DNA from 4 places in the Rahnella sp. GSA61A genome. Region 4 is predicted to be linked to each of the others. Evidence: predicted binding sites of a transcription regulator. Region 4 holds the regulator's gene; each other region holds the start of a gene.
The links. The regulator PurR, encoded in region 4, represses purine synthesis genes. The targets are predictions, from matches to a motif close to CANGCAAACGTTTGCNTG.

Region 1 (5,052 bases), on a different contig from region 4:
AGCAACTGGAATAACCGCCAGCGCAAAATTCAGATAAAATGTCTGCCGGTAAAAAATGATTGAGGTTGAAGTGGCAGACGCAGAGTTGGCAGTAATAAATGATGATGAACACTGGATGCGACATGCTATGAATCTGGCGCTGAAAGCGCAGGATGAGGGTGAAGTGCCTGTGGGGGCGGTACTGGTTTTAGACAATCAGGTGATTGGTGAAGGCTGGAACCGGTCTATCGGCCATCATGATCCGACAGCGCATGCCGAAATCATGGCATTACGTCAGGGCGGCAACGCCGTGCAAAATTATCGTCTGCTCAATGCCACATTGTACGTTACCCTGGAACCTTGTGTTATGTGCGCGGGGGCGATGATCCACAGCCGGATCCGTCGCGTGGTGTATGGTGCCGCTGATGCCAAAACCGGCGCAGCGGGCTCTTTGCTCGATGTATTGCGCCATCCGGGCATGAATCATCAGGTGGAGATTACGGCGGGTGTGCTGGCAGAAGCGTGTTCGGAACAACTGAGTGCATTTTTTCGTTTTCGCCGCAGCCAGAAAAAAGCGCTGCGACTGGCAGAGCGTGCCGCGCAGGCCGGTGATGCGGCAGATGATCAGGCCTGAGAAACAGGCCTGCCAGTCTTACGGTGCCAGCGCTTCCTGCGCATTCACCACCGGATATCCCTGACCTAACTGAGCCTGCAAGGCCGCTTTCTGTGCCTGCTGTTTTTCCTTTTCCATCAGATATCCCACCAGACTCAGCTGATAACGACGGATATTCTCCACATAGTTATATGCCTGTGTACCGCGTGCATAACCGTAAGTCGTCCGGCTAAAGAAGCGTTTCTGATTCAGCATCGGCAGACGCTGTTTCACATCTGCCCAGCTGTCCGGATTGGCTTTCTGTTGCGCCGTCAGTTTGCGGGCATCCAGCATATGGCCGTAACCCATGTTATAGGCTGCCAGCGCAAACCAGATCCGTTCATCCTGCGGAACAGATTCCGGCATTTTATCCATCAGATGCGACAGATACTGGGCACCGCCACGGATGCTTTGTTCGGCATCCGTGCGGTCGTCGACATTCAATCCGCCAGCGGTAGCGCGGGTCAGCATCATCACACCCCGTACACCGGTCGGGGATTTTGCCTGCGGATCCCAGTGGGACTCCTGATAGGCGATAGCCGCCAGTAAACGCCAGTCAATATTCCCGGCATACTTTTCGAACAGCGGCTGTAAATCCGGCAGCGTACTGTCGATGGCATTGAGGAAAGTCCGGGTATCAACGTAATCAAAATCGCCCACGTGCCCGAGATATTTCTCTTCCAGCTTTTCCAGGGTGCCGTCTTCTGAAATCTGGCTGAAAAAGTCCAGCATGGCGGCAGAAAGGCTATCGTCATCAGGTTGTTTGCGGTAGTACCAGGTCACAGGTTCGTCGTCAGTCGCATCAAAAGCCACCGCAAGACGCGGATAAACACGCTGCATCAGGGCGATGGTCACCGAATCGCCCAGCGTATAATCAAGTTTACCGTTCTCGACTTGCTGCAACAGATCGCGTGGTGACATCTTATCGGTCGTGGTCCATGCGAGGTCGGGATACTTTTTGCTGGCGGCTTCCAGTGTGGCGATATGCGCGCTGCCAGCAGACACCACCAGCGAGCCTTTGATGTCTGCGAAGCTTTTCGGGCGCACTGATCCCTGCCGGTAAACCAGTTGCTGGGAAACGGAATAGTATTCCGGGCCAGCACGGTAGTTTTTCAGCCGCTCATTGTTGTACACCAGACCGGAAGCCAGCATGTCAGTATTATCATGATCCAGATCGTCGAACATGCTCTCAATGGTGGTGTGCTGTGTCACGACCAGCTGCACGCCCAGATAATCTGCAAAGCGTTTAGCCAGTTCGTAATCGAAACCGAGATTGCCTTCCGGGGAGTTCATAAAAGTCAGTGGAGAATTGAGCGTGCTTACGCGCAATTCTCCACGGGATTTTATTTGATCCAGTTGGTCGCCTTCACCTCTGTGCCACGGGACTGCCGGCCATAAAGCCAGCGCCAGTAACAGGGCGGCGATCCCCATCAGAACATAATTAATTTTTAGTCGCGTCAAATAGTTATCTCGCTGCGGCGCTCTTGTTTTTTTACGCTATGCTGTGCAGTTAGTATGGCTATATCCCCAGTGCTGACGCATTTTGCTCAACAAAACGGCAGTCTGCAACTTTATTCATGATATCCGTAAAATATGTGGGGCTATAAATGAATATCAAGTTTCCCTGCGCAAACGGTTTCGTCGGGCGTCAGCTTTCTTTATAATAGCCCGCGTTTTCCCCCTGTTGCGCCCAAAGAAGCACTGTGGTCAGTGTCTTCGAAGACGAGAGATCTGTGATTATGGAAATACTGCGTGGTTCGCCCGCTTTGTCGGCTTTTCGCATTAACAAATTGTTGTCCCGTTGTCAGGAAGCCCGCCTTCCGGTCAGCGATATCTATGCCGAATATGTACATTTTGCCGACGTCAGCGCGCCGCTGAGTTCGGACGAACAAACCAAGTTACAACGCCTCCTGAAATACGGTCCTTCTCTCGCTGAACACGCTCCTTCTGGTCGTTTACTGCTGGTTACCCCGCGCCCTGGCACCATTTCTCCGTGGTCTTCCAAAGCTACCGATATTGCACACAATTGCGGCTTGTCGCAGGTTGTGCGTCTGGAACGCGGTCTGGCATTTTATGTGCAGGCGCCGCAACTGACCGAACCACAGTGGAATGAACTGGGCGCATTACTGCATGACCGCATGATGGAAACTGTCTTTGGTCATCTGGAAGACGCCAGCGCGCTGTTTGCGCAGCATCAGCCGGCTCCGGTGCAGCATGTGGATATCCTGGGCGTTGGCCGTGGCGCTCTGGAAGCCGCCAACACCAAATTAGGTCTGGCGCTGGCTCAGGACGAAATTGATTATCTGATGGATGCCTTTACGTCGTTGGGGCGCAACCCGACGGACATCGAACTGTATATGTTCGCACAGGCAAACTCAGAACACTGCCGTCACAAAATCTTCAACGCAGACTGGATTATCGACGGCGAAACGCAGCCGAAATCCCTGTTTAAGATGATCAAGAACACGTTCGAACACACTCCCGATCACGTGCTGTCCGCGTATAAAGATAACGCCGCCGTGATGGAAGGTTCGCAGGTCGGTCGCTTCTACGCCGATGCGAAAGACGGTCTGTACGATTTCCATCAGGAGCAGGCGCATATCCTGATGAAGGTCGAAACCCATAACCACCCGACGGCGATCTCTCCGTGGCCGGGTGCGGCCACAGGTTCCGGCGGTGAAATCCGTGACGAAGGTGCAACCGGTCGCGGCGCGAAACCGAAAGCCGGTCTGGTCGGTTTCTCCGTGTCAAACCTGCGTATTCCTGGTTTTGAACAGCCGTGGGAAGAAGATTTCGGTAAGCCGGATCGTATCGTTACCGCGCTGGATATCATGACCGATGGCCCGCTGGGCGGCGCAGCATTTAACAACGAATTCGGTCGTCCGGCGTTGCTGGGCTACTTCCGTACTTACGAAGAAAACGTCAATAGTCACAACGGCCCTGAACTGCGCGGTTACCACAAACCGATCATGCTGGCGGGCGGTATCGGCAACATCCGTGCCGATCACGTGCAGAAAGGTGAAATCACGGTTGGCGCGAAACTGATTGTACTTGGCGGCCCGGCGATGAATATCGGTCTGGGGGGCGGCGCGGCGTCTTCTATGGCTTCCGGCCAGTCTGATGCCGATCTGGATTTTGCTTCCGTACAGCGCGACAACCCGGAAATGGAACGCCGTTGTCAGGAAGTGATCGACCGCTGCTGGCAACTGGGCGAAGCCAACCCGATTTTATTTATCCATGATGTCGGTGCCGGCGGTTTATCCAACGCCATGCCGGAACTGGTCAGCGATGGCAACCGTGGCGGGCGTTTCCAGCTTCGTGACATCCTGAACGACGAACCGGGCATGAGCCCGCTGGAGGTCTGGTGTAACGAATCACAGGAACGTTATGTGCTGGCGGTGTCTCCGGCGCAGCTTGAACAGTTCGATGCGATTTGCCAGCGTGAACGAGCACCTTACGCGGTCATCGGTGAAGCCACCGAAGAAATGCATCTTTCTCTGAAAGACAGCCATTTCGACAACCAGCCAATTGATATGCCGCTGGATGTCCTGCTGGGTAAAACGCCAAAAATGACCCGCGACGTCACCACATTGAAAGCGAAAGGTGACGATCTAAATGCGGAAAACATCCAGATTGCGGAAGCGGTAAATCGCGTTCTGCATTTGCCAGCTGTTGCTGAGAAAACCTTCCTGATCACCATCGGCGACCGCACCGTCACCGGCATGGTCGCGCGCGACCAGATGGTCGGCCCGTGGCAGATCCCGGTAGCCGACTGCGCAGTCACCACCGCCAGCCTCGACAGCTACCACGGCGAAGCGATGTCACTGGGCGAACGCGCTCCGGTTGCCTTGCTGGACTTCGCTGCCTCTGGTCGCATGGCCGTTGGTGAAGCGCTCACGAATATTGCTGCGGTGGAAATCGGCAGCCTGAAACGCGTTAAGCTTTCTGCTAACTGGATGTCTGCGGCCGGTCACCCGGGCGAAGATGCCGGTTTATACGCGGCTGTAAAAGCGGTGGGCGAAGAACTGTGTCCGGCGCTGGGTATTACTATTCCGGTGGGCAAAGACTCCATGTCGATGAAAACCCGCTGGCAGGAAGGTAACGAACAACGCGAGATGACGTCTCCGCTGTCGCTGGTAATCACCGCGTTTGCCCGTGTCGAAGACGTCCGCCATACCGTGACGCCGCAACTGCGCACCGACCAGGGTGACACCGCATTGCTGTTGGTGGATCTGGGGGCAGGTCATAACGCACTGGGCGCGACAGCGCTGGCACAGGTTTACCGCCAGCTCGGTAACACGCCTGCTGACGTTCGCAGCGCAGAGCAACTGGGTGGCTTCTTCAACGCCATGCAGGCGCTGGTATCTGAACAGAAATTGCTGGCCTACCATGACCGTTCCGACGGTGGTTTGCTGGTGACG
Region 2 (5,052 bases), on a different contig from region 4:
GATTGCATTACTTCCAGGTCGTGCATTCGCCACTCTTTCCACACCTCGCCCGCGTATTTTAGTCGTTAACAATATCAATACCGGCGAAACCCTCAAAACCGAGTTTTTTGATGGAAAGCGTTACAACAAGGATGAGTTGGCCCGGTTGAATCATCTGTTCAGGGACTATCGTGCGGAAAAAGTAAAATCTATCGATCCCGCGTTGTTCGATCACCTCTATCGTTTGCAGGTGATGCTTGGCGGAACGAATAAACCAGTCCAGCTGATTTCGGGTTACCGCTCACTGGCGACAAACAACAGCATGCGTGAACCCGGAAGCGGGGTAGCGAAGCACAGCTATCACACGCTTGGGCAGGCAATGGATTTCCACATTCAGGGCATTGAACTGAGCAATATCCGCAAAGCAGCATTAAAAATGCGGATGGGTGGTGTAGGATATTATCCACGAAGTAACTTTGTGCACATCGATACCGGTCCCGCACGGACCTGGTGATGTGTGTAATTAATGGCCTGCCGGAATGTACAGGCCATTTTGTGGAGCTCTATGAAAACCCATCTTATTACCGTCACGGCGTTCAGCCAAAACTGCTCACTGATTTGGTGTGCTAAAACCAATCAGGCCGCCATTGTTGATCCGGGCGGTGAAGCCGCCAGGATCATCCAGGAAGTTTCTGCCAAAGGTGTATTGGTTACGCAAATTTTGCTGACTCACGGACATCTTGATCACGTTGGTGCCGCAGCAGAACTGGCTGCGCACTATCAGGTACCGGTTATCGGACCACAAAAAGAAGATGAATTCCTGCTGGATGCGTTACCGACCCAAAGCCAGATGTTTGGCCTCGACCATTGTGACCCGCTGACGCCGGATACCTGGCTGGAAGAAGGGGATTCAGTGAGTGTTGGTGAAGAAATCTTATCCGTGTTGCATTGTCCAGGCCATACGCCGGGGCATATTGTCTTCATCAATGATAAAGCGCGAATTGCCGTTTCTGGTGATGTGGTTTTCAAGGGTGGCGTAGGCCGCAGTGATTTCCCGCGTGGTGACCATCAGGCGCTGATTCATTCCATCAAAACGAAATTATTACCGCTCGGCGATGACATGGTCTTTATTCCCGGTCATGGCCCGATGTCAGACTTTGGTTATGAGCGTAAAACGAACCCGTTCCTGCAGGATGAAATGCCGGTCTGGTAATTACGTTTGCTGTTTATCAGCAAAAAACAAAAAGCCCGTCAGGATACCTGACGGGCTTTTTTAATTGAGCAACACTGCTTATCTTTTACAGTACGGCGACGATGGCTTCACACAGCGGTGCCATATTTTCGAGCGTGATGCCAGCAACGTTGATACGGCCGGAGTTCACCGCGTACACGCCGAATTCATCACGTAAACGCAATACCTGATCTTTGGTCAGGCCGCTGAAAGAGAACATCCCGTTCTGGTTAATAATAAAGCTGAAATCCTGTTGAGCGCCTTTTTCCTGCAAGGTGCTGACGAATAGCTGGCGCATACGATGGATACGCAGGCGCATATCGCTTAGTTCCTGCTCCCACAGCGTGCGCAAAGCTTCGTTACCCAGTATGGTGGCTACAACCGCAGCACCGTGTGACGGCGGGTTGGAGTAGTTTGCACGGATAACCGATTTCATTTGGCTGAAAGCGCGACCGGCAGTTTCTTCATCGGCTGCGACTAACGTACAAGCACCTACGCGTTCATTGTATAAGCCGAAGTTCTTCGAGTAAGAACTGGCGACCAGCAATTCCTTATGTTTTGCCACGAACAGGCGCAGACCCGCCGCATCTTCTTCCAGACCTTTTGCAAAGCCCTGATAGGCGAAGTCGAACAACGGTAACCAGCCGTTGCTCACCGACAATTCTGCCAGCTGTGCCCATTGTTCTTCTGTAGGATCGATACCGGTTGGATTGTGACAGCAGCCATGGAACAGCACCACGTCGCCTGCTTTCGCTTCGCTCAGGCTTTTCAGCATGCCATCGAAATCAAGGCTGTGATTTGCAGCGTCATAGTAATTGTATTCCACAACTTCCAGACCGGAAGCAGAGAACACACCTTTATGGTTCGGCCAGCTCGGATTACTGACCCACACGCGTCTGGCGCTGGTTTGTGTAGCGATGAAATCCGCTGCGATACGCAAAGCGCCGGTGCCGCCCGGAGTCTGTGCGGTGCGTGCCCGTTTATCAGCAATAACCGTGCTGTCTTTGCCAAACAGCAGTTCCTGTGTACAACGGGCAAAATCAGGCAACCCGTCGATACTCAGATAGGTTTTAGTGGTTTCATTTTCCAACAGGAACTGTTCGGCTTTTTTCACGCTGGCCAGAACCGGCGTTTTACCTGTTTCGTCTTTATAAACACCAATCCCCAGATTGATTTTATTAGAGCGGTCGTCAGCGCGGAAAAGATCGGTAAGACCCAGGATAGGGTCAGCAGGTGCTGCAGTGATTTTTTCAAACATGTCGGAAAATTCCATAGCCTGATATTACGAAAGAGGTCATCAGGGTAACGCCAGCGCCCCCTTTTGCCAACCGTTTGCGGCAAAAAGAAAACAGAGTTGTGAGAAGGCGTGGGAGATTAAAATATTTTATAGGCGAGGGTGGAAAAGCGGTCTTTTCAAGACTCAGAAATGCAAAAGGCAGAGCCGAAGCTCTGCCTTGATATCCACTTTGATGCGCCCGTAAGCGCATCGTTAAGTGATATTAGAACTGGTATTGCAGACCAACACCCACGATGTCGTCAGTGCTGCGACCCGCTGCTTTGGTGTAGCTGTTGTCGTCCAGCAGGTTGATTTTGTAGTCAACATAGGTAGACATGTTTTTGTTGAAGTAGTAGTAAGTACCAACTTCTACATATTTAACCAGGTCAGCATCGCCGCCAGCGTAGGTAGAACCGTTGTTGGTGAAACCGTTCAGGCTCTTACCTTTAGACTGCAGGTATGCGATAGATGGGCGCAGACCGAAATCGAACTGGTACTGAGCAACAACTTCGAAGTTCTGAGTTTTGTTAGCAATTGCATCCGGGTTACCGTAATCGGTGGTGTTACGTGATTCACCGTAGAAGGTTGCCAGGTACAGGTTGTTAGCGTCGTATTTAGCGCCGAATGCGTATGCGTCAGCTTTGTCGCCAGTGCCGTCTTGTTTCTGAGTAACAGTACGGTTAGAAGAGAAGTAAGCACCAGTAATGCTAACACCTGAGTTGCCGATAGCGTAAGCGGCAGAAGTACCCCAGCCGTCACCATTGGAATCAACTGCGCCACGACCATCACGACCTTCGTCGTTTTTGCCCTGGTACTGTACAGCGAAGCTCAGGCCATCAACCAGACCGAAGAAGTTGCTGTTACGGTAAGTTGCCACACCGTTAGCACGACCAACCATGAAGTTGTCGTTGTTCTGGTACATGGTGTCATCGCCATAGATTGGCAATTGGTCGGTGTAGGACATTACGTCGTAGATTACGCCGTAGTTACGACCGTAGTCGAAAGAACCTGCATCACCAAATTTCAGACCTGCGAAGCCCAGACGAGTTTTGTTGCCTTCATCGCCAGCACTTTCTGCATGGTTAGCCTGAACGTTGTATTCCCACTGGCCGTAACCGGTCAGTTGGTCAGTAATTTGAGTTTCGCCTTTGAAGCCGAAACGGACATAGGTCTGGTCGCCATCGTCGCCAGCATTGTCAGAGAAGGTGTGACGTGCGTCAACTTTACCGTACAGATCCAGTTTGTTGCCATCTTTGTTATAGATCTCAGCTGCATTAGCTGCACCAGCAACTAACAGAGCAGGGATTACCACTGCAAGAATATTGCGCTTCATCATTATTATTACCCTCATTGGTTTTATTTGGACACCTGCCACTGCCTAAATAATTCTTTACGGAACTATTCACGAAAGTTTGGTGTCTCCTGTGTCTGAACGCACTATTCCATCCGTGGTGAGCTTAATCCACAGCGAAAATGCTACTAAATTACTAAATATGTTTCAGCAGGAAAGAATGTATTTCAAAATGTGTATTTTACGGAACTTTGTGACAGGGATCTATCTTTGAAAATGACTAAGGCCAGCAAAGCTGGCCTTAGTTTTGTAACTATTATGTTAATTAAAAATAGTTTAATTAATTAGAAGGTTGCACTACGTGGTGTACGTGGGAACGGGATCACGTCACGAACGTTTTGAACACCGGTCACATAGGCGACTAAACGTTCAAAGCCAAGGCCGAAGCCTGAATGCGGGACTGTGCCGTAACGACGAAGATCGCGATACCACCAATAATCTTCTTTATTTAGCCCCATTTCAGCCATACGGGCGTCCAGTACGTCCAGACGTTCCTCACGCTGAGAGCCACCGATAATCTCACCAATGCCCGGTGCCAGAACATCCATTGCCGCGACGGTTTTACCATCGTCATTCATACGCATGTAGAAGGCTTTGATATCTTTCGGATAGTTTTTAACCACCACCGGCGCTTTGAAATGCTGTTCCGCGAGATAACGTTCATGCTCAGAAGAAAGGTCGACACCCCATGAAACCGGGTTTTCGAATTTCTGATCACAATTCATTAATATTTCTACTGCATCGGTGTAGTCTACCTGGGCGAAATCGGATGTTACAAATCGCTCAAGGCGTGCAACAGCATCTTTGTCTACACGGTCAGCAAAAAAGGCCATATCGTCTGCGCGTTCGTCTAAAACGGCTTTGAAAACATATTTAAGCATGTTTTCAGCCAGTGCTGCGATGTCATCCAGTGTCGCAAATGCGACTTCCGGTTCTACCATCCAGAATTCCGCAAGGTGACGGCTGGTGTTGGAATTCTCTGCACGGAAAGTCGGACCGAAGGTGTAAACCTTGGACAGCGCACAGGCATACGTTTCGCCGTTCAGCTGGCCGGAAACCGTCAGGAACGCTTCTTTGCCGAAGAAATCTTCGCTGAAGTCGATTTCGCCTTTGTCTGTACGCGGCAGATTTTGCAGATCCAGTGTCGATACGCGGAACATCTCACCCGCGCCTTCAGTATCGGAGGCAGTGATCAGCGGTGTGGACACCCAGAAA
Region 3 (5,052 bases), on a different contig from region 4:
AATCGAGAGCGGGCCAAAGACTTCTTCCGGCGTGGAAAAGCGCGTCATAAGATATTCAAAAGCGCGCGCATGTCGGAACGCAAATTTCAGGCGCCGGGCAATCAGGCTTTTTGCAATACCTGGCGGGCCGAGCAGAAAAACGCTTTCGCCGCACAGGGCTGCCAGCAGGCAAAGTCTTATGGCATCCTGCCGCTCGTACAGGCCATGTTCTAATGCGTTAGCAAGACGGGCGATCCGTTCTGCCAGAAGGGGAGATTGCGCCATACTGTCTCTTCCGGTTTCCATTGAGTTGTTGAATAGTGTACTGGCTAATAGCGATATGCCACGTTTATTTTTGTCGTTATAGCTTGTTGATTACTAAAAATTTTCTATTATCAGAAATGTGACCCCGTTCATATGAACGCCGGTTTAGCTGCACATTTAAGGGTAGGCAATCCAATTTATTCGTGCATACTGTGCGCCTTTTAGTGGGCATCATAAGATCGAGCGCACTCATCGCTTACGGATGTTCGAGCAAAAAAGAAACGAAATATGAGCACTGAACATAAACGGTCACTCCCAGCAGTAACCCTGGCCGCCATTGGTGTGGTCTATGGCGACATTGGTACCAGTCCTCTCTACACCTTAAGAGAGTGTTTTTCTGGTCACTATGGTTTCAACGTTGAACCCAGCGTCGTTTTTGGTTTTCTCTCTCTGATTTTCTGGATGTTAATCCTCATTGTTTCGCTCAAGTACCTCACTTACGTGATGCGGGCGGACAACGCAGGCGAAGGCGGTATTCTGACGCTGATGTCTCTGGCGGGCAGAAACACCTCGGCACGCACCACTGCCGTTTTGGTCATTCTCGGCCTGATCGGCGGAAGTTTCTTCTATGGTGAAGTGGTGATCACTCCGGCTATTTCTGTTCTTTCCGCGATGGAAGGTCTGGAAATCGCAGCACCTTCACTTGATCCTTATATCGTCCCCTTATCTATTACTGTCCTGACGCTGCTTTTTATTATTCAGAAACACGGCACTGGCATCGTGGGCAAACTGTTTGCGCCGGTGATGTTGTTGTGGTTCCTGACGCTGGCTGTTCTCGGCGTGAACAGCATCATGCAGAACCCTGAAGTACTTCGCGCCATGAACCCGATGTGGGCGGTTAACTTCTTTATCGAGCATAAGTCGTTTTCCTTCCTGGCACTTGGCGCGGTCGTTCTGTCGATTACCGGCGTGGAAGCGCTGTATGCGGATATGGGCCACTTCGGGAAATTCCCGATCCGTCTGGCCTGGTTCACAGTGGTGCTGCCTTCTCTGGTGCTGAACTACTTCGGTCAGGGCGCATTGCTGCTCAAAGATCCGGAGTCGATTAAAAACCCGTTCTTCCTGCTGGCGCCTGACTGGGCTTTGATCCCGTTACTGGTGCTGGCAACGCTGGCCACCATTATCGCGTCTCAGGCTGTTATCTCCGGTGTGTTCTCCCTGACGCGTCAGGCTGTGCGTTTAGGCTATCTACCGCCAATGCGCATCATCCACACTTCAGAAATGGAAGCAGGCCAGATTTACATCCCGGCCATTAACTGGTTGCTGTACTTTGCGGTGGTTATCGTTATCGCCAGCTTCGAGCATTCGAGCAATCTGGCAGCGGCATACGGTATCGCAGTGACCGGTACGATGGTGCTGACCAGTATTCTTTCCTGTACGGTGGCACTCAAAAACTGGCACTGGAAACCTTTCCTGGTCGGGCTTTTGCTGATCGGTCTGCTGTTTATGGATATCCCGCTGTTCGCGGCGAACGCTACTAAACTGTTCTCCGGCGGTTGGTTGCCGCTGACGCTGGGTTTGTGCATGTTTATCGTTATGACGACCTGGAAAAGCGAGCGCTTCCGCCTTATGCGCCGCATGAACGAGCATGGGAATTCCCTGGAAGCGATGATCGCCTCTCTGGAGAAATCCCCGCCGGTGCGTGTTCCGGGTACGGCTGTGTATATGTCGCGCGCCATCAACGTCATTCCGTTTGCGTTGCTGCACAATCTCAAACACAACAAAGTGTTGCATGAGCGTGTGGTACTGCTGACGTTACGCACCGAAGATGCGCCTTATGTACATAACGTCCGGCGCGTCACCATCGAACAGCTTTCGCCGACGTTCTGGCGTGTGGTCGCCAGCTACGGATTTAAAGAAACGCCGAACGTGGAGGAAGTGTTCCACCGTTGCGGTCTGGAAGGATTGCCGTGCCGGATGATGGAAACGTCATTCTTTATGTCGCACGAATCACTGATCCTGACCAAGCGCCCCTGGTATCTCTACTTCCGTGGCAAACTCTTTATGGCGCTCAGCCGCAACGCCTTACGCGCGCCAGATCAGTTTGAAATTCCGCCGAACCGCGTAATCGAACTCGGTACGCAGGTAGAAATCTGATCCTCATTTCTACTGCTCGCAGGGCACCTTCGGGTGCCCTGTTTTATTTTCTCTTTCTCCTTTCTGAAACGACTAACTCAAATTTCCCTGCGGTTTCTTAATTATTCAGCGAAACGTTTCGACGCTGATCACAATTCCATCATAACTCCGTTGCGATGGCCGGGGATCTTTATAAACTCATCGGTGAGCGAAACGTTTCGCTGTAGGAGTTCACAATGAAGAAGTCACCGCTGTTAAATGCCGAAATCTCACATGTTATTGCCCGGTTAGGTCACACCGATCAGCTGGTTATTGGCGATGCCGGACTTCCGGTGCCAGCAGCTTGCCAACGCATCGATCTGGCCCTGACCCAGGGAGTTCCCACCTTTTTACAAGTCTTAGAGGTAGTGACACATGAGATGCAGGTTGAGCGGGCTATCCTCGCCGAGGAAATCCTCACTAAAAATCCTCAACTCCATGAAGCGTTGCTCGCCCAATTGACACAACTCGAACAACACCAGGGAAACACCATTGCTTTGGATTACGTCAGTCATGAGTCATTCAAAGCACAAAGCGAAAAAAGTCGGGCTGTGATCCGCAGCGGGGAATGTTCGCCTTATGCGAACGTTATTCTGTGTGCTGGCGTAACCTTCTGAGGCCTTTATGCAACCTTTGCTGCAACTGACAGGCATTGATAAAGCCTTTCCCGGCGTAAAAGCACTTTCCGGCGCGGCGCTCAGCGTCTATCCGGGACGTGTAATGGCGCTGGTGGGAGAAAACGGCGCGGGCAAGTCCACCATGATGAAAGTGCTGACCGGCATCTATCAGAAAGATGCCGGCTCAGTGCATTTTCTTGGCAAGGAAGCGGTTTTCAGTGGCCCTAAAGCCTCTCAGGAAGCCGGGATTGGTATCATTCATCAGGAATTAAACCTGATCCCCCAACTGACGATTGCTGAAAATATCTTCCTGGGCCGTGAGTTTGTGAACGGTTTTGGCCGCATCAACTGGAAAAAGATGTATGCCGAGGCCGATAAACTGCTGGCGCGCCTGAATCTGCGTTACAAAAGCGACCGGCTGGTAGGCGATTTATCCATCGGCGACCAGCAGATGGTCGAAATTGCCAAAGTGCTGAGCTTTGAATCCAAAGTCATCATTATGGATGAACCGACGGATGCCCTGACCGATACCGAAACCGCTTCTTTATTTAACGTGATCCGGGAACTGAAAGCCGCCGGTTGCGGTGTGGTGTATATCTCCCACCGCATGAAAGAAATTTTCGAAATCTGCGACGACGTGACGGTGTTCCGTGACGGGCAGTTTATTGCAGAGCGGCCGGTCAGTTCGCTTGAAGAAGACACGCTGATTGAAATGATGGTGGGCCGTCGCCTCGAAGAGCAATACCCGCGCATTAATCATGAACGCGGTGCGCTGCGTTTGCAGGTACGCGATGTCAGCGGGCCGGGCGTGGATAACGTCAGCTTTGATCTGTACAGCGGCGAAATTCTGGGGATTTCCGGTCTGATGGGCGCAGGCCGTACCGAACTGATGAAAATTCTCTACGGAGCCTTACCGCGTAAAAGTGGTTATGTGGCGCTCGATGGCCGCGAAGTGGTGACACACTCACCGCAGGACGGGCTGGCAAACGGCATTGTTTATATCTCTGAAGACCGCAAGCGCGATGGCTTAGTTCTGGGCATGTCAGTGAAAGAAAACATGTCGCTGACGGCGCTGCGTTATTTCAGCCACGCTGGCGGACGTCTTAAACATGCGGAAGAACAGCAGGCTGTCGGCGATTTCATCCGCCTCTTCAATATCAAAACGCCGTCGATGATGCAGACCATCGGCCTGCTTTCCGGCGGTAATCAGCAAAAAGTGGCAATTGCCCGTGGATTAATGACGCGGCCGAAAGTCCTGATCCTCGATGAACCGACGCGCGGCGTTGACGTTGGTGCCAAGAAAGAGATTTACCAGCTTATAAACCAGTTCAAGCGCGAAGGGCTGAGTATCATTTTGGTTTCCTCAGAAATGCCGGAAGTGATCGGTATGAGTGACCGGGTTTTGGTGATGCATGAAGGCCATTTAAGCGGTGAATTCCCGATAGAACAGGCTACGCAGGAAGTGTTGATGGCTGCCGCTGTCGGCAAGCAATACGGCGTGACGCAGGAGTAATCAGATATGAGTTCTCAGACATTGCCAGCCAAAAAGCGCTGGATCAGTAAAGAGTGGTTGTTGGAGCAAAAGTCTCTGATTGCGCTGCTGGTGTTGATTGCCGTGGTCTCTTCCATGAGCCCGAATTTCTTTACGGTCAATAACCTGTTTAACATCCTTCAGCAAACGTCCGTTAACGCCATTATGGCCGTCGGCATGACACTGGTGATCCTGACGTCCGGGATCGATTTATCCGTCGGCTCTTTGCTGGCGCTGACCGGCGCCGTTGCCGCCTCGATTGTCGGGCTGGAAGTGAATGCGTTTGTTGCCGTTGGCGCCGCGCTGGCGTTAGGTGCGGCTGTGGGTGGCGTCACCGGAATGATTGTGGCCAAAGGGAAAGTCCAGGCGTTTATCGCTACGCTGGTCATGATGTTGCTGCTGCGTGGTATTACGATGGTGTACACCAACGGCAGCCCGATCAGTACCGGCTTTAATGATGTCGCTGATGTTTTTGGCTGGTTTGGT
Region 4 (5,052 bases):
ATATTCGACACCAACAGAGGAAATTAAGAAGAACGCCTGCGCGCCGTAAGACGTGCAGGAAAATCATCCTTGAAAAAGTACAAAAAAATAAGTGTGACACTGTCCGCGCGTCTGGCTTAAGTATGTGATAAAAGTTTTGTAAAAGTGCTATTTTATTTGGTTTTGTTGAGTATAGGCTCGCTGGCAGGCATTCTCAATAGTTAATCGTGATGAATGAAAATGCCCGTTAAGTGACTGTTTCATCAGGGTATTATCACTATTAATTAGCATGCCTTGTCTGAGCTTCCTGCTCTGATTTCTGTCCATTGTCTTGCGTGATTTCATGCCGCAAAGAGAGCCAGCGACCCAAAACTACCAACAATAGTGTAGACAGCATGATCGTGACTGTCGCCATGAGCGGATGCACAATAAATGCGGAAACCAGCAAGCTGGCAAGGAAGCACAACCCGAGCTGCAGCGTATTTTGCAATGCTGCCGCCTTGCCTGTATTAGCAGGAAACGGCATTAATGCATTTGCGACAACAATTGGGTAGGTTGCACCATTCACCAAAGCCATCAGACAGAAAGGGATCAGCAGGCTAATCAGCCCGGCATCCGTGAACATGGCAACACAGAACAAAGTCACCATACTGACGCCGTAACCCGCCAGTAACCATGGCAGAATTTTATTACCGTCCAGCTTGCTGATCACAACACGGCAACCAAAACCACCAAGCAGGAAAGCAATAGTCTGCGGGACATAGCTCAGCCCGATGGCACCGGGTGAATAACCCATGTCGCTCAGGATAAACGGTGAACCCGTTAACCACGCAAAGAATCCGGCTGAACAGGCGGCATAAATCATGACATTCCCGCTGTAAACAGGCGATTTCAGTAACGTCGCAAACCCTGTTTTATCAGCCTTCGCTTGTTTTGCAGGTTTATTCTCACGCAGAGTCAGCGTCGTCAGCACCAGGACGACGGCGACTGCGGTCAGCAGAGCAAAAATGGCTTCCCAGTCAAAATGATTGAGTACCCACGCACCAAGTAATGGTGCCAGTGCCGGAGAAAGAGCCACTAACGGCATAATGCTGGCGAAGGTTTTTTTCGCCACATCGGCAGAGAAACGGTCAACAACGATTGCCTGCCAGGTGACTGCGGCGGCACAAACGCCCATCGCCTGTAAGAAGCGCAGGGCCAGAAGGGCGCGTACATTCTCAACCCAGATAACGCCCAGACAACCGACCGCAAACAGTGTCAGACCAAGAAGCAATACCGGTTTACGGCCGATCCTGTCTGACAACGGCCCCCATAACAACTGACCGAGAGCAAATCCGCCGAGAAAAATGCTCAGACTTGCGCTGATCATCCCGGGGCTGGTCATCAGACTGGTTTGCATGGCGCTGAACGCAGGCAGATACATATCAGTGGCTAAAAAGCCCAGCATGCTCAGTCCCGCGAGATAGAGCATAAATCCAAAGGAGGGTTTCATTATCGTCTCATTAATTTATTTATTGCAGATGATGTGATGCAGATTACATACCGGAGGCGGAGTTTAACGCTTTGATAACAGGCTTGTGAAACGCTAATATTTGCACTCTGCTATCAAAAATATTGAAGGCTGAATTATGTGGTCAGAATACGCCCTTGAAGTGGTAGATGCCGTGGCAAGAACAGGTAGTTTTAGTGCGGCAGCGCAAGATTTGCACCGCGTACCTTCTGCTATCAGCTATACCGTCCGTCAGCTTGAGCAGTGGCTGGCCGTGCCGTTGTTTGAACGTCGCCATCGTGACGTGGTACTGACGCCTGCGGGAAAGGTTTTTGTCGATGAAGCGCGGATTCTGACAAAAAAAATGATAGCCACGCGCCGGCAGTGTCAGCAGGTGGCGAACGGCTGGCGCGGCGAATTACGTGTGGCGGTTGACCGGATTGTAAAACCCGCACGGACACGGCGTCTGGTGCTCGATTTCTACCGCCATTTTGCGGACACCGAACTCATTATTCACTCAGAAGTGTTTAATGGTGTCTGGGATGCGCTGGTTGACGGGCGGGCAGACGTGGCGATCGGTGCTACACGCGCGATACCGGTTGGCGGGGGCTTCAGTTTTCGTGACATGGGATTTATGGACTGGCATTGCGTCGTCAGCCCGCAACATCCGCTTGCGCAGTTATCCGGCGCGCTGAATGATGATGAGCTGCGGCCTTATCCTGCACTCTGTCTGGAAGACACCTCCCGGACATTGCCTAAGCGGGATACATGGACGCTGGATAACCAGCGGCGGCTGGTCGTGCCAGACTGGACCTGCGCGCTGGAATGCCTGACCGAAGGCTTATGCGTGGGTATGATGCCGGTTCATCGCGTCACGCCGTGGATAGAACAGAAAAAGTTGCAGGTGCTGACGCTGGAAAATACGTTTCCCGACAGCCCGTGTTGCCTGACGTGGGATCAAAGCAATCCGTCACCCTCGCTGGCCTGGTTGCTGGAATATATGGGCGATACAGAAACCATGAATCAGGAATGGCTGCGTGATTAGAAAAAAACGCCTGCATCTGCAGGCGTTCGATATCTGTTAACGGCGGTAATCGCGGTACGGACCATCGGCTACGGAACGGCGTTCGACCAGTTTCGGATGCACCTCAATGGTCTGAGACTCTTCACGCTTACTGACAATTCTGTCCAGCAACATGGTAAAGGCCATTTCACCCAGACGTTCTTTCGGCTGATGCACGGTTGTCAGCGCGGGGGAGAAGTAACGGGCGTTACGCACATTGTCGTAACCGATTACGGAAATATCCTGAGGGACGCGCAGGCCCAGTTCGTCTGCGGCACAGATTGCGCCCATTGCCATCACATCGCCGCCACAAAATACGGCAGTCGGGCGGTGCTTCTGCATCAGAATTTTATGCATCGCCTGATAGCCCGATTCCGGCTCGAAATCGCCCTGAACCACCCATTCGTCACGCAGCGGAATATTGGCTTCAGTCAGTGCTTTCACAAAACCCTGGAAGCGGCCACCGCCGGTATTACGTGCCAGTTGGCCCGGGATCACCCCAATATCACGATGACCGCGTTCAATCAGATAACGCCCGGCCATGTAACCCCCTTCGAAAGCATTATCAATAATGCTGTCGGTGAAGTTCTTACGCGCTTCGCCCCAGTCCATGACCACCATTGGGATCGAACGGTGCTCCTCGAGCATATTGAGCAACTCATCAGGATATTCCGCGCACATCACCAGCAAGCCATCGACGCGTTTTTGCGCCAGCATTTGCAGGTAGGCTTGTTGTTTTTCCAGATTATTATGCGAGTTACACAAAATCAGCGTATAGCCTTTGGAGAAGCAGCTGTTTTCTACGGCTTCAATCACTTCGGCAAAATAGGGCGCTTCGCTGGAGGTGGCAAGCAGACCGATCGTTTTGGTGTTATTGACCTTCAGACTGCGGGCTACAGCACTCGGCGAGTAATGTAACTCTTTGATTGCAAGGAGAACCGCTTCTTTGGTTTCTTCGGCGACGAAACGTGTTTTATTGATGACGTGCGACACGGTTGTAGTGGAAACGCCAGCGCGCTTTGCGACATCTTTAATCGTTGCCATGTAAACAATGACTCCTGAACTCACGTGTTTCAGCACGTTAGCATTATGTTAATCGTTTGCTTGCGTGGATCTCACTGCTGGCTTCTAAAAGGGCAGTGAAATCGTTGGGTGGATTCTTCAGAATGAGGCGTGAAATGCTCTCGGGTGAAATCAACCGGCACACAGGCGTGTTAACCGACAATTTTCTCTTATAATGCAGGAAAGTGGAAGTAAAATTCTCAGGGATACATTGTCATTCAGCACAAGATTTTAAATGTTAATTATGCGAAAATGCGTTGGCACACAATTAGTGTGGCTTAAAAAATGCCACAATTTGATCCGAAAGGGGGGTTTGATGGACAGCAACCTGAAATTATCGTTGATCACCACGGTATGCGCTTTGCTTATGATTATCGCTTTCAGTTTCACTGCGGTGATGAACTGATTCAGTAAGTGATCCGCCATAAAAAAGGGCGATTCCTGTTACAGGAATCGCCCTTTTCAATTTTACGCAGTGGCCGTTACCGCCGATACTCTTCCCTGCAGAAACTCTTCGTTAAATGCTATTCAATGGCTGATTAGCGAAACTTCAGACTTAACGAATTGTTTATTATCGGATCGTTTTCGGCGTCATTACCCGGCGTGCACCCACATAATGATCTTGCCAGTAATCGTCGCCGAGAGAGGTGATTTTAATGTCTTCGCCCGTTCTTGGAGACTGAATAAACTTGCCGTTCCCCACGTAAACACCAACATGGTCTGCTGCGCCGCGGTTATTGATTCTGAAGAACACCAGATCACCGCTTTCAAGTTCGCCGCGTTTGACCGGAGCCGCATCGCGCAGGTGATACATTTCATTCGCTGTGCGTGGCATTTTAATACGGATCAAATCTTTGTAGGCGTAATAGACTAAGCCGCTGCAATCAAAACCGGTATTCGGCGAGGTTCCGCCCCAGCGATATGGTTTTCCTACCTGATGCATCAGTTTGGTCATCGCCGTTTGCTGGGCATGCTGATAGCGTTTTTTATGCGTTGCACTTAGCGTAATCGGTTTGCTGTCTTCTTCGGGCTTTTTACCTTTACGGTGCCGGCCATACGCTTCTTTTTTACTGACCCTTTCCGTGCTGTTTTTCGCGAGTGAACGGGTTTTGGCGTGTTTCTCTGTTTTGCTTTCGGCCCGCGTGGTCTTCAGTGTCTTTTCTTTTTTACTTTCGGCCCGGGTCGTTTTGACACTTTTCTCCGTCGTGGTCTTTCGTTTAGCCAGTTCGGTACTTTTAACTTTCTTCTTCGAATTCTTGTCCTGAATTTTTTGTTCTGTCACTGGCGCGATTTTAGTTTTTTTACTGGTTTTCGCGGCCACCGTTTTTCGCTTTCGCCGTTCTTCAGGTGCAGCCTGATTAACATGGCTTTTACGCTGATCGGCAGAAACACGTGTCTGCGGCGATGCATGTGCCATATTCAGAAATAGCTGGGTAAAGAGCAGCACAAAAAGCGTGAA

Region 1: a site for PurR is predicted at 2,257-2,274, ahead of purL (phosphoribosylformylglycinamidine synthase). Genes of this name have one in related genera too.
Region 2: a site for PurR is predicted at 2,532-2,549, ahead of LC431_RS13630 (amino acid aminotransferase). Genes of this name have one in related genera too.
Region 3: a site for PurR is predicted at 2,586-2,603, ahead of rbsD (D-ribose pyranase). Genes of this name have one in related genera too.

What each region holds. Positions count from the first base shown of each region.
Region 1 is NZ_JAHXYO010000020.1:13,085-18,136, reverse strand. It holds gene yfhb (phosphatidylglycerophosphatase C) at 1-14, shown strand, start outside; gene tadA (tRNA adenosine(34) deaminase TadA) at 56-613, shown strand; gene mltF (membrane-bound lytic murein transglycosylase MltF) at 632-2,092, opposite strand; gene purL (phosphoribosylformylglycinamidine synthase) at 2,368-5,052, shown strand, end outside.
Region 2 is NZ_JAHXYO010000009.1:142,442-147,493, reverse strand. It holds gene LC431_RS13640 (YcbK family protein) at 1-493, shown strand, start outside; gene LC431_RS13635 (MBL fold metallo-hydrolase) at 545-1,192, shown strand; gene LC431_RS13630 (amino acid aminotransferase) at 1,278-2,468, opposite strand; gene ompC (porin OmpC) at 2,710-3,822, opposite strand; gene asnS (asparagine--tRNA ligase) at 4,122-5,052, opposite strand, start outside.
Region 3 is NZ_JAHXYO010000011.1:4,597-9,648, reverse strand. It holds gene ravA (ATPase RavA) at 1-264, opposite strand, end outside; gene kup (low affinity potassium transporter Kup) at 532-2,400, shown strand; gene rbsD (D-ribose pyranase) at 2,616-3,035, shown strand; gene rbsA (ribose ABC transporter ATP-binding protein RbsA) at 3,043-4,548, shown strand; gene rbsC (ribose ABC transporter permease) at 4,555-5,052, shown strand, end outside.
Region 4 is NZ_JAHXYO010000016.1:64,697-69,748, forward strand. It holds gene punC (purine nucleoside transporter PunC) at 260-1,471, opposite strand; gene punR (DNA-binding transcriptional activator PunR) at 1,608-2,513, shown strand; gene purR (HTH-type transcriptional repressor PurR) at 2,550-3,575, opposite strand; gene LC431_RS18930 (YnhF family membrane protein) at 3,910-3,999, shown strand; gene LC431_RS18935 (C40 family peptidase) at 4,165-5,052, opposite strand, start outside.